Chelativorans sp. AA-79: one gene and its partners. The protein of the gene in region 1 interacts with the protein of each later gene in a pairwise test. Links are inferred from orthologs where the notes say so. Each region holds a gene or a part of one and is shown in the gene's direction. Other genes may lie near its edges.

What was found.
Region 2: the proteins of PVE73_RS00410 (region 1) and PVE73_RS12015 interact in binary tests that used the Escherichia coli proteins (3 or more experiments, as listed by UniProt). The link is inferred for Chelativorans sp. AA-79 from one-to-one orthologs.
Region 3: the proteins of PVE73_RS00410 (region 1) and PVE73_RS02915 interact in binary tests that used the Escherichia coli proteins (3 or more experiments, as listed by UniProt). The link is inferred for Chelativorans sp. AA-79 from one-to-one orthologs.

Annotation. Positions count from the first base shown.
Region 1 is NZ_CP120361.1:82,768-86,091, reverse strand. It holds PVE73_RS00410 ([protein-PII] uridylyltransferase), read left to right. Parts: upstream 1-316; coding sequence 317-3,124; downstream 3,125-3,324. Other genes in the region: murJ (murein biosynthesis integral membrane protein MurJ), read left to right, coding at 3,177-3,324; mutS (DNA mismatch repair protein MutS), read left to right, coding at 1-252.
Region 2 is NZ_CP120361.1:2,475,771-2,479,203, reverse strand. Bases 727-3,433 are described here. They hold PVE73_RS12015 (P-II family nitrogen regulator), read left to right. Parts: upstream 727-1,764; coding sequence 1,765-2,103; downstream 2,104-3,433. Other genes in these bases: glnA (type I glutamate--ammonia ligase), read left to right, coding at 2,160-3,433; PVE73_RS28250 (NAD(P)H-hydrate epimerase), read right to left, coding at 946-1,467; PVE73_RS12020 (NAD(P)H-hydrate dehydratase), read right to left, coding at 727-982. Outside these bases: more of PVE73_RS12020, read right to left, coding at 1-726. UniProt on the Escherichia coli protein: P-II indirectly controls the transcription of the glutamine synthetase gene (glnA). P-II prevents NR-II-catalyzed conversion of NR-I to NR-I-phosphate, the transcriptional activator of GlnA. When P-II is uridylylated to P-II-UMP, these events are reversed.
Region 3 is NZ_CP120361.1:583,474-587,131, reverse strand. What follows is about bases 727-3,658. They hold PVE73_RS02915 (P-II family nitrogen regulator), read left to right. Parts: upstream 727-1,989; coding sequence 1,990-2,328; downstream 2,329-3,658. Other genes in these bases: PVE73_RS02910 (ammonium transporter), read left to right, coding at 2,360-3,658; tesB (acyl-CoA thioesterase II), read left to right, coding at 899-1,765; PVE73_RS02925 (ubiquinone biosynthesis hydroxylase), read right to left, coding at 727-811. In the rest of the region: more of PVE73_RS02925, read right to left, coding at 1-726. UniProt on the Escherichia coli protein: Involved in the regulation of nitrogen metabolism. Regulates the activity of its targets by protein-protein interaction in response to the nitrogen status of the cell.

The DNA of each region.
Region 1 (3,324 bases):
CTGCCGCAGGCGGTGGTGGAGCGCGCGCGCGACGTGCTGCACCGGCTGGAAGCGGGCGAAACCGGGACCAAGGCCGCGCGCATCGTCGACGACCTTCCGCTGTTCTCTGCTGCGATCCGTCACGAACCGCCGAAGCCGAAAGCGTCCGACCGGCTGCGGGAGGAACTCACCGCGCTCGACCCGGACGGCATGAGCCCGCGCGAGGCGCTGGAGGTGCTGTACAGGTTGAAGCGGGTCGTGATGGAGGGGTAAAGGGGCGGGCCTTTCCCTGTTGCCGAAAAACGCGCTATACAGCGCCGCCTAATGCGGAAACGGTATGGCCAAGGTTCCACTCAAGCTCGACCAGATCATCGATCCCGCCGGCCTGCGCGCCGAACTCGACGCCGTCGCGGCCGAAGGCGACGCGACATCAGCTGGAGCGCGCAAGAAGGTGATGCAACTCCTGAAGGCGCGGCTCGCCGAAGGCCGGCGGACGGCGGAGACAATGCTTTCCGAAGACGGTGGCGGCACGGCCTGCGCCACGCGGCTTTCACATCTCATGGACGAGATCGTCCGCGCGCTCAACGATTTCGCCTCTACCCACGTCTATCCCGCCGAGAACCGGTCGGCGGCGGAGCGCATGGCGGTTGTCGCGGTCGGCGGCTACGGGCGCGGCACGCTGGCGCCCGGCTCCGACGTCGATCTGCTCTTCCTTCTGCCTTACAAACAGACGCCCTGGGGGGAGCAGGTGGCCGAATACATGCTCTACATGTTCTGGGATCTCGGCCTGAAGGTGGGGCATGCCACGCGCAACGTCGACGAATGCATCCGGCAGGCGCTCTCCGACGTAACGATACGCACGGCGGTGCTGGAAGCACGCTTCGTCTGCGGCGACCAAGGGCTCTACGATGATCTCGTCGCGCGGTTCGACGAGGACATCGTCAAGGACACCGGCGCGGAATACATCCAGGCGAAGCTCGCCGAGCGCGACGCGCGGCATGCCAAGGGCGGCGAGAGCCGCTATGTGGTGGAACCGAACGTAAAGGATGGCAAGGGAGGGCTGCGCGACCTCCACACGCTGTTCTGGATCGGCAAGTATTACTACCGCGTGCGCGAAGCCGACGAACTGGTGGGAAAGGGCGTCTTCACCCGCCAGGAATATCTACAGTTCGCCAAGGCGGAGGATTTCCTCTGGGCCGTGCGCTGCCACATGCACTTCCTGACCGGCAAGGCGGAGGAGCGGCTGCATTTCGACATCCAGCGCGATATCGCCGAAAGGCTGGGCTACAAGAGCCATCCGGGCCTGTCGCCGGTCGAGCGCTTCATGAAGCATTACTTCCTGACGGCCAAGACCGTGGGGGATCTCACCCGGATCTTCTGCGCGGCGCTCGAGGAGGAGCAGGCCAAGCACGTGCCGGGCTTCAACCGCATTTTCCTTACCTTCCAGCGCCGCAAGCGCAAGCTTGCCGGCACCAGCGATTTCGTGATCGACAACCACCGCATCAACCTCGCCAATGAGGGCGTATTCGAGCGCGATCCGGTGAACATGCTCAGGCTCTTCTGGTTCGCCGACCGGCACGGCCTCGAATATCACCCGGACGCGCTGAAGCTGCTCACGCGCTCGCTCAAGCTGATCGACCGCAACCTGCGCCGGAACAAGGAGGCGAACCGCCTGTTCCTTGATCTTCTCACGTCCGACCGCGATCCCGAGCTCAACATGCGCCGGATGAACGAGGCGGGGGTGCTGGGTAAGCTCATCCCCGACTTCAACAAGATCGTGGCGATGATGCAGTTCTCCATGTACCACCATTACACGGTCGACGAGCACCTGATCCGCTGCATCGGCGTGCTGGCGGAGATCGAGCGCGGAGACGGGCAGAACATCCATCCGCTTGCCCATTCGCTGATGCCCGGCCTGAAGCCCTGGCGCAAGGTGCTCTACGCGGCCCTCCTGTTCCACGACATCGCCAAGGGCAGGCCCGAGGACCACTCCGATGCCGGCGCACGCATTGCCCGGCGGCTCTGCCCGCATATGGGCTTCGACGCCGCGGAAACGGAAATGGTCGCCTGGCTCGTCCAGGAACATCTAACGATGTCGATGACGGCACAGATGCGCGACCTGAACGATCGCAAGACGATCCAGGATTTTGCCCACATCGTCCAGTCGGTGGACAGGCTGAAGCTGCTCCTGGTGCTCACCGTCTGTGATATCCGCGGAGTGGGACCGGGCGTGTGGAACGGCTGGAAGGGGCAGTTGCTGCGGACGCTCTATTACGAGACCGAGCTCCTGCTTACTGGCGGCTTCTCCGAAGGCTCGCGCGCAATGCGCGCGGAAGGTGCGCGCGTGCTCCTGGCGGAAGAACTCCAGAAAGCCGGCTGGGAGGAAGCCGAGGCGCGCCGCTATGTCGGGCTTCACTACGAGAATTACCTGCTTGCGGTCGACGAAGGCGATCAGGTGCGCCATGCGGGCTTCATCCGTGCGGCCGACCGGCAAGGCCGGGCCCTCTCCACCATGGTCAAGCCGCATGCTTTCGAAGCCGTCACGGAAATCACGGTCCTGGCGCCGGACCATCCGCGCCTGCTCTCCGTCATTGCCGGTGCGTGCGCGGCGGCCGGCGCCAACATCGTCGACGCGCAGATCTTCACCACCACCGATGGGCGCGCGCTCGACACGATCCTGATCGGCCGCGAATTCGAACTGGACGAGGACGAGCTGCGCCGCGCGCAGCGCGTGGGCCGCCTTATCGAGGACGTGCTGTCGGGCAAAGCCTATCTGCCGGAGGTGCTGGAGAAGCGCACCAAGCCCCGCCGCGGCACCAGGGCCTTCCGCGTCGAGCCGCGCGCGGAGCTCCGCAACACGCTGTCCAACCGCTTCTCCGTGATCGAGGTCGAGTGCCTTGACCGGCCCGGCCTTTTGTCGGAGGTGACCAGCGCCATCTCCGACCTTTCGCTCGACATCGCCTCCGCGCACATCACCACTTTCGGCGAGAAGGTGATCGATACCTTCTATGTGACTGACCTCACCGGTTCCAAGGTCGATAGTCCCGACCGTCTGGAGACGATCCGTCGTGAACTCATCGAAACGATCGAGAACGGCCCGCCGAGGCGCAACCACCGAAGCAAGGCGAAGACGGTAGCGGCGTGAGGAACTGCATCGCTACGCTTTCCCGCACCCTCCGAGCCCGGAGGCTCTGCCCATGAGCCTCATCGGCAAATTCGCGAGCGTCGGCAGCGCCACGATGGCAAGCCGCGTCCTGGGCTTCGTGCGCGAGGCGCTGATCGCAGCAGCCCTCGGCGCGGGTCCTGTCACCGACGCATTCTATGCTGCCTTCCGCTTCCCGAACC
Region 2 (3,433 bases), 2.4 Mb from region 1 along the record:
GCAGCGCCTCCGGCAGATCTTCGGCAATCAGCCCGGGCCCGAACGCCCTGCCCGCCTCCGCATGCAGGTAGGCCGCCGCCGCCGCCGCTTCGAAGGCCGGCATTTGTTGGGCGAGAAGGCCGCAGATCATGCCGGCGAGCACATCGCCCGAGCCCGCCGTCGCGAGATAGGCCGTCCCGTTGGTGTTGATGACGGCCTGGCCGTCCGGCGCGGCGATCACCGTATCCGGCCCCTTGAAGAGAACGACGGCCCCGCTGCGGGCGGCGGCCGCCCGCGCCTTGCCGAGCTTTGAAAGCTGCTCATCGGCCGCGAGGTCCGGGAACAGCCGCGCGAATTCGCCGGGATGCGGCGTGAGCACGAGGCGGCCCTGGCTGCCGGCCGCGGCCGCAAAGAGCAGTTCCGGCTCATGCGCAAAGGCCGTAATGCCATCGGCATCGAGCACCAGATGCGCCGTCGCGACATCCTCGCCTGAGCGCAGCACGGCGGCGGCAAAGCTGCGCGCCCTCTCTCCCACGCCGAAGCCGGGGCCCAGCACATAGGCGGACGCCCTTCTCTCACGGCGGAACAGGGCAAGTTCGTCCACCGCCTCTACCCGCCTGAGCATGATCGAGGTCAGGTGCATCGCATTGACGGCGAGGGCTCCCGCAGGGGAAAGCACCGTCACCGCCCCGGCCCCGATCCGCGCCGCGCCACGCGCGGCGAGCCGGGCAGCCCCGGTGGTGGACGGCCCGCCCGAGAAGACGGCGGCATGGCCCCGTTCGTATTTATGCGTCTCCACGCCGGGCCGCGGCAGGAGCGCCTGCCAGAGATCCGGCGCATTTTCCCGGCAGCGGGGACGGATGGTGCCAAGAACCTCCGTGGCGATGCCGATATCGCGCACCACGAGTTCGCCGCACAACGCGCGCCCCGGATAAAGCAGGTGGCCGGGTTTCTTGCGGAAGAAAGTCACGGTGAGATCGGCCGGAGCCGTGCTGCCCAGCACCGCTCCGCTCTCCCCGAGACGCCCGAGGGAAGATCGACGGCCACGACCTTCGGCCCGGCGGCGGAGACCCTGTCGAGAGCATTCGCATAGGTCTCCGAAACGGGCTTGGCGAGCCCGGCGCCGAAAAGCGCATCCACCACCACACGCCCCGCCTCCGGCGCGAAATCGCGCAGTTCGCCGGTGCGCATCGGCCAAGCGGCCGCGGCACGGGCCGCGTCGCTTCCGGGCTTCGGCTCGAGTTCACGCCAGACCCGCGCATCGAGGCCCCGTTCGTGAAGCAGCCGCGCGACCACATACCCGTCGCCGCCATTGTTGCCGGGGCCGCAGAGGACGTCGAAGCCAGGCGCATCCGCGAAGCGCGAAAGGATCTCGTCCATCACCGCCGCGCCGGCATTGCGCATCAGGTCGTAGCTCTCCAACGGCCCGGCCTCGGCGGCGAGCCGGTCCACGCGTCCCATTTCTTCCGGAGACAGAATCTCGTGCATAGCGGGGTCATCCGTTAGGTGGCCGATATTGGCTCCGATCGGATCCGCCGTAAATATCGGCACGACCGAAGGCCATTTTTTAAGCAAGATGCTCAATTATTAGGCAGATTTATCAGGAGTCTGGCCGACCCCGCGACGCGATCCCCGAATCGTTTGCCGGCACAGGCCCGCCAGCGCATTGCGGGACCGGCACCGGCCTGCACACCAGCGGGTCCGGCCGACTGGCACGGTTCCTGCATACGAATGGGCGAAGCGGGGGCGAACCCCGCTTTTAAAGCAATCGGAGGCCGCCGAAACATGAAGAAGATCGAGGCGATCATCAAACCGTTCAAGCTCGACGAGGTGAAGGAAGCCCTTCAGGAAGTCGGGCTTCAGGGCATCACCGTTACCGAGGCCAAGGGCTTCGGGCGTCAGAAGGGCCACACCGAGCTCTATCGCGGCGCGGAATACGTGGTCGACTTTCTGCCGAAGGTGAAGATCGAGGTGGTGCTGGTGGACGATATGGTCGATGCGGCCATCGAGGCCATCCGCAAGGCCGCCCAGACGGGCCGGATCGGGGATGGCAAGATATTCGTCTCCAATGTCGAGGAAGTCATCCGCATCCGGACGGGCGAAACCGGCCCCGATGCGGTCTGAACAGGCCGACAGGGCCGATTGCAAGAAGAGTTGTCATTTACAGGGGTTGAAGACACATGACGACAGCACAGGACATTTTGAAGCAGATCAAGGACAACGAGGTGAAGTTCGTTGATCTGCGCTTTACGGACCCGAAGGGCAAGCTCCAGCACGTGACGATGGACGTTGTCGCGGTGGACGAGGACATGTTCGCCGACGGCGTGATGTTCGACGGTTCCTCGATCGCCGGCTGGAAGGCCATCAACGAGTCCGACATGGTCCTGATGCCGGAGCCGGAGACGGCCCATATGGACCCGTTCTTCGCCCAGTCGACCATGGTCGTCTACTGCGACATTCTGGACCCGGTCTCGGGCGAGGCCTACAACCGCGACCCGCGCGGCACGGCCAAGAAGGCGGAGGCCTATCTGCGCGCCGAGGGCATCGGCGACACTGTCTATGTGGGTCCGGAAGCCGAGTTCTTCGTCTTCGACGACGTGAAATACAAGGCGGACGCTTACAACACCGGCTTCAAGCTCGATTCCTCCGAGCTTCCCTCGAATGACGACACGGATTACGAGACGGGCAATCTCGGCCACCGCCCGCGCGTGAAGGGCGGCTATTTCCCGGTCCCGCCGGTCGATTCGCTTCAGGATATGCGTTCCGAGATGCTGAGCGTGCTGAGCGACATGGGCGTGGTCGTGGAAAAGCACCACCACGAGGTGGCGGCCGCCCAGCACGAACTCGGCATCAAGTTCGACACGCTCGTGCGCAACGCCGACAAGATGCAGATCTACAAGTATGTGGTGCATCAGGTCGCCAACGCCTACGGCAAGACGGCCACCTTCATGCCGAAGCCGGTCTATGGCGACAACGGCTCGGGCATGCACGTGCACCAGTCGATCTGGAAGGAGGGCAAGCCCACTTTCGCCGGCAACGAATATGCCGGCCTGTCGGAAACCTGCCTCTATTACATCGGCGGCATCATCAAGCATGCCAAGGCCATCAACGCTTTCACCAACCCGACCACCAACTCTTACAAGCGTCTGGTGCCGGGCTTCGAGGCGCCGGTTCTGCTCGCCTATTCGGCACGCAACCGCTCGGCTTCCTGCCGCATCCCCTTCGGCTCCTCGCCGAAGGCCAAGCGCGTGGAGGTCCGCTTCCCGGACCCGACGGCGAACCCCTACCTCGCTTTCGCTGCCATGCTGATGGCCGGCCTCGACGGCATCAAGAACAAGATCCATCCCGGCCAGGCCATGGACAAGGATCTCTACGACCTGCCGCCGAAGGAGCTGAAGAAGGTCCCGACCGTCTCCGGTTCGTTGCGTGAAGCGCTGATGAATCTGGACAAGGA
Region 3 (3,658 bases), 500 kb from region 1 along the record:
GGATTTCGCCGAGCTTGAGGCCGAAACGCCGCTCAAGCTCCTGTTCGAACACGAATTCGTCCTCTGCTACCAGCCGCTCGGCATCCTCCGTGCGCTCGGTCCACACGATGGAGGACCGGTTCCCCTTGAGCGGCAGTGTCGCGAACGGGCCGGCGGGCAGGAAGTGCTCCTCCGCGCGGCCGTTATGCGGGCGCTCGTGCGCGACAGTGCAGACGATGCCGGATTGTCCGTATTCCCAATGGACGATGCGTATGCCGGCCATGTCGCGCAGGCGCGACCTGATGCCGTCCGCCGCCACGAGCAGGCGTGTGCGGGACGATACGCCATTCGCAAGGCGAACGCTCACCCCCGCATGGTCCGTCTCGAAGCCCTCGACCGCAACGCCCTGCACGATGTCGATGCCGAGCTCGCTTGCTCGCCACCGCAAGGCGCCGTTCATGTCCCGGTTCATCACCATGTGGGCGAAGGGCTCGCCGGGTGCTGCTTCACCGCCGAAGGTAAGAAAGACGGGACGCACCGGATCAGACGTGCGCGAATCGGTGACGACCATCTCCGTGATGGGCTGGGCCTCCGGCGCGATCTCGTCCCAGCACCCGACATGACGCAGCATGCGGGTCGCAGCGGCGGCAATAGCCGAAGCGCGGCCGTCACGCTCCCAGGCACCTTCGGGGGCGGCATCGACCACGAGAACCTTCATTCCAGGGCGGGCGTGGCGAAGGGAAACGGCGATGGCGAGCCCGACATATCCCGCTCCGGCGATCATGACGTCGAACGGTCCGCTCAGCCGCTTGTCTTCGCTCGCCACGCTCATGATCCGCTTCTCCGCTTGTCCACGTCTTGACTTCGCACCTGCCCTCCGGTTTCTCAACCGTACCGCAACGCCGTCGGAGGGACCCGGATGTCGTCTGCAATGCAGGAGCTTCTCGACATACTTAATCTCGAAAAGCTCGAACACAACCTGTTTCGCGGCCGCAGCCCGCAGGTGGGGTGGCAGCGCGTCTTCGGCGGGCAGGTGATCGGCCAGGCGCTGGTCGCGGCGCAGCGCACCGTGGCCCCGGAAAGGCACGTCCATTCGCTGCACTGCTACTTCATGCGGCCCGGCGACCCCGCCGTGCCCATCATCTACGAGGTGGACCGCATTCGCGACGGGAGCAGCTTCACCACCCGCCGCGTGGTCGCCATCCAGCACGGACAGGCCATCTTCGCCCTCTCCGCGTCCTTCCAGGTGGACGAGCAAGGGCTGGAGCACCAGTTGTCCATGCCGGAAGGAGTCCCCGCGCCGGATTCCCTGCGCAGCCAGGCGCAGTTCATGGCGATGCTCAGCGCCGAAGTGCCCGAGGCCATCCGCCGCTACTGGCAGCGCGAGCGGCCCGTCGAGATCCGGCCGGTCAATGTCGAGCACTACACGACAAACGACAAGCTGCCGCCCTTCCAGCACGTCTGGATGCGGGCGACAGGCCCGGTGCCGGGCGACCGCGCCCTGCAGGCGGCCGTGCTGGCCTACTTCTCCGACATGACGCTGATCGACACGGCGACCTTTCCCCATGGGCGCTCGGTGTTCGATCCGGAACTCCAGATGGCCAGCCTTGACCACGCCATGTGGTTTCACAGGCCGGACTCTCTGAACGACTGGCTGCTCTACACCCAGGACAGCCCCTCCTCGCGAGGAGCGAGGGGGCTCTCTCGCGGCAGCATCTATTCCCGGAATGGCGTGCTCATAGCCTCGGTCGCGCAGGAGGGTCTGCTGCGAATGCGAACAAAGTAGGCAAAATGCAGTTTTTGCACATCTATTGTGCATATCTCGCCTGCCTCGTTTAGCCGGCTTTATGAGCCGACCGACTTTTCCTCAATGATTAAAGAAACTTGAAGCCGCTGCCCAGCAATTGGCACGGCTCTTGATTCCCCTTTGCCATCGCTGGTGCCCTCGGGCGGGGGTTGCCCGGCGGCACATGCAACGCGGCTTGTCCGCTAGAGCAAAGGTGAAACCTGATGAAATTCGTGATGGCAATCATAAAGCCGTTCAAGCTCGAGGCAGTGCGCGAAGCACTGACCGAGCTCGGCATTCAGGGGCTGACCGTCACCGAAGTGAAGGGTTACGGAAGGCAGAAGGGGCACACGGAAATCTATCGCGGCGCCGAATATGCGGTGAACTTCCTGCCCAAGGTCAAGATCGAGGTCGCGGTCGATGCGGACATCGCCGACAAGGCCGTGGAAGCGATCGCGAACGCTGCCAAGACCGGCCAGATCGGTGACGGCAAGATCTTCGTCTACAGCATCGAAAAGGCAGTGCGCATCCGCACCGGCGAAACCGACGCCGATGCGTTGTGATCGCCATCCGGATTTGTCCAGGGAGAATAGAATGAGATTTCCGAGTATCGACTTCGCCAAGCGTGCGGCCGGGGCGGGCACGCTTGCACTGGCGGCCTTCGCCGCCCTTCCCGCAGTCGCACAGGAGGCCGCGGAAGAGGCCGCCGAGGCGGCGGCACCCGTCATGGACAAGGGCGACGTCGCCTGGATGATGGTGGCGACGCTTCTCGTCCTGTTCATGACCCTGCCGGGCCTTGCGCTCTTTTACGGCGGCCTCGTGCGCGCCAAAAACGCGCTCTCGGTGCTGATGCAGTGCACCATGATTGCCGCCGTCGTCATGGTGGTCTGGGTGCTCTGGGGTTACTCCTTCGCCTTCGGCGGCGGCACGAACCCGTTCTGGGGCGGCTTCGGCAAGCTGTTCCTGTCCGGCGTCACCGTCGATTCGACCGCCGCGACCTTCACCGACGGCGTGGTCATCCCGGAATATGTCTTCATCTGCTTCCAGATGACCTTCGCGGTGATCACTCCGGCGCTGATCGTCGGCGCCTTTGCCGAGCGCATCAAGTTTTCGGCGGTGGTGCTCTTCACCGTCCTGTGGGTGACCTTCGTCTACTTCCCGGTCGCGCACATGGTCTGGGATTCGAGCGGCTATCTCTTCAATCTCGGCGCGCTCGACTTCGCCGGCGGCACGGTGGTCCACATCAATGCGGGCATCGCCGCCCTCGTGGGCTGCATTCTCGTCGGCAGGCGCACCGGCCTGGGCAAGGAGATCCTGGCGCCGCATTCGATGACGCTCACCATGGTCGGCGCTTCGATCCTGTGGGTGGGCTGGTTCGGCTTCAATGCCGGATCCAACCTGGAAGCCACCGGCGGCGCGGCTCTCGCCATGATCAACACCTTCACGGCGACCGCCGGCGGGATCATCGGCTGGAGCGTGGTCGAGGCCCTGCATCGCGGCAAGGCTTCAATGCTGGGTGCGGTCTCCGGCATGATCGCGGGCCTCGTGGCCGTCACCCCGGCCTGCGGCACGGTGGGCCCGGTGGGTGCCATCGTCCTCGGCGTGATCGCCAGCGCGGTCTGCTACTTCTTCGTGGCGGTGGTGAAGAACAGGTTCGGCTATGACGACACGCTTGACGTGTTCGGCATCCATGGCGTGGGCGGCATCGTCGGCGCGCTCGGCACCGGCATCTTCACCGCGCCGTGGCTCGGCGGAACGGGCGGCGAGGACTTCTCCATCGCTTCGCAGCTTTGGGTCCAGTTCGTCGCGGTGCTGGTCACCATCATCTGGTGCGGCATCGGATCGGCGATCCTCTACAAGATCGTCGACGCGATCGTCGGCCTGCGGCCCGCG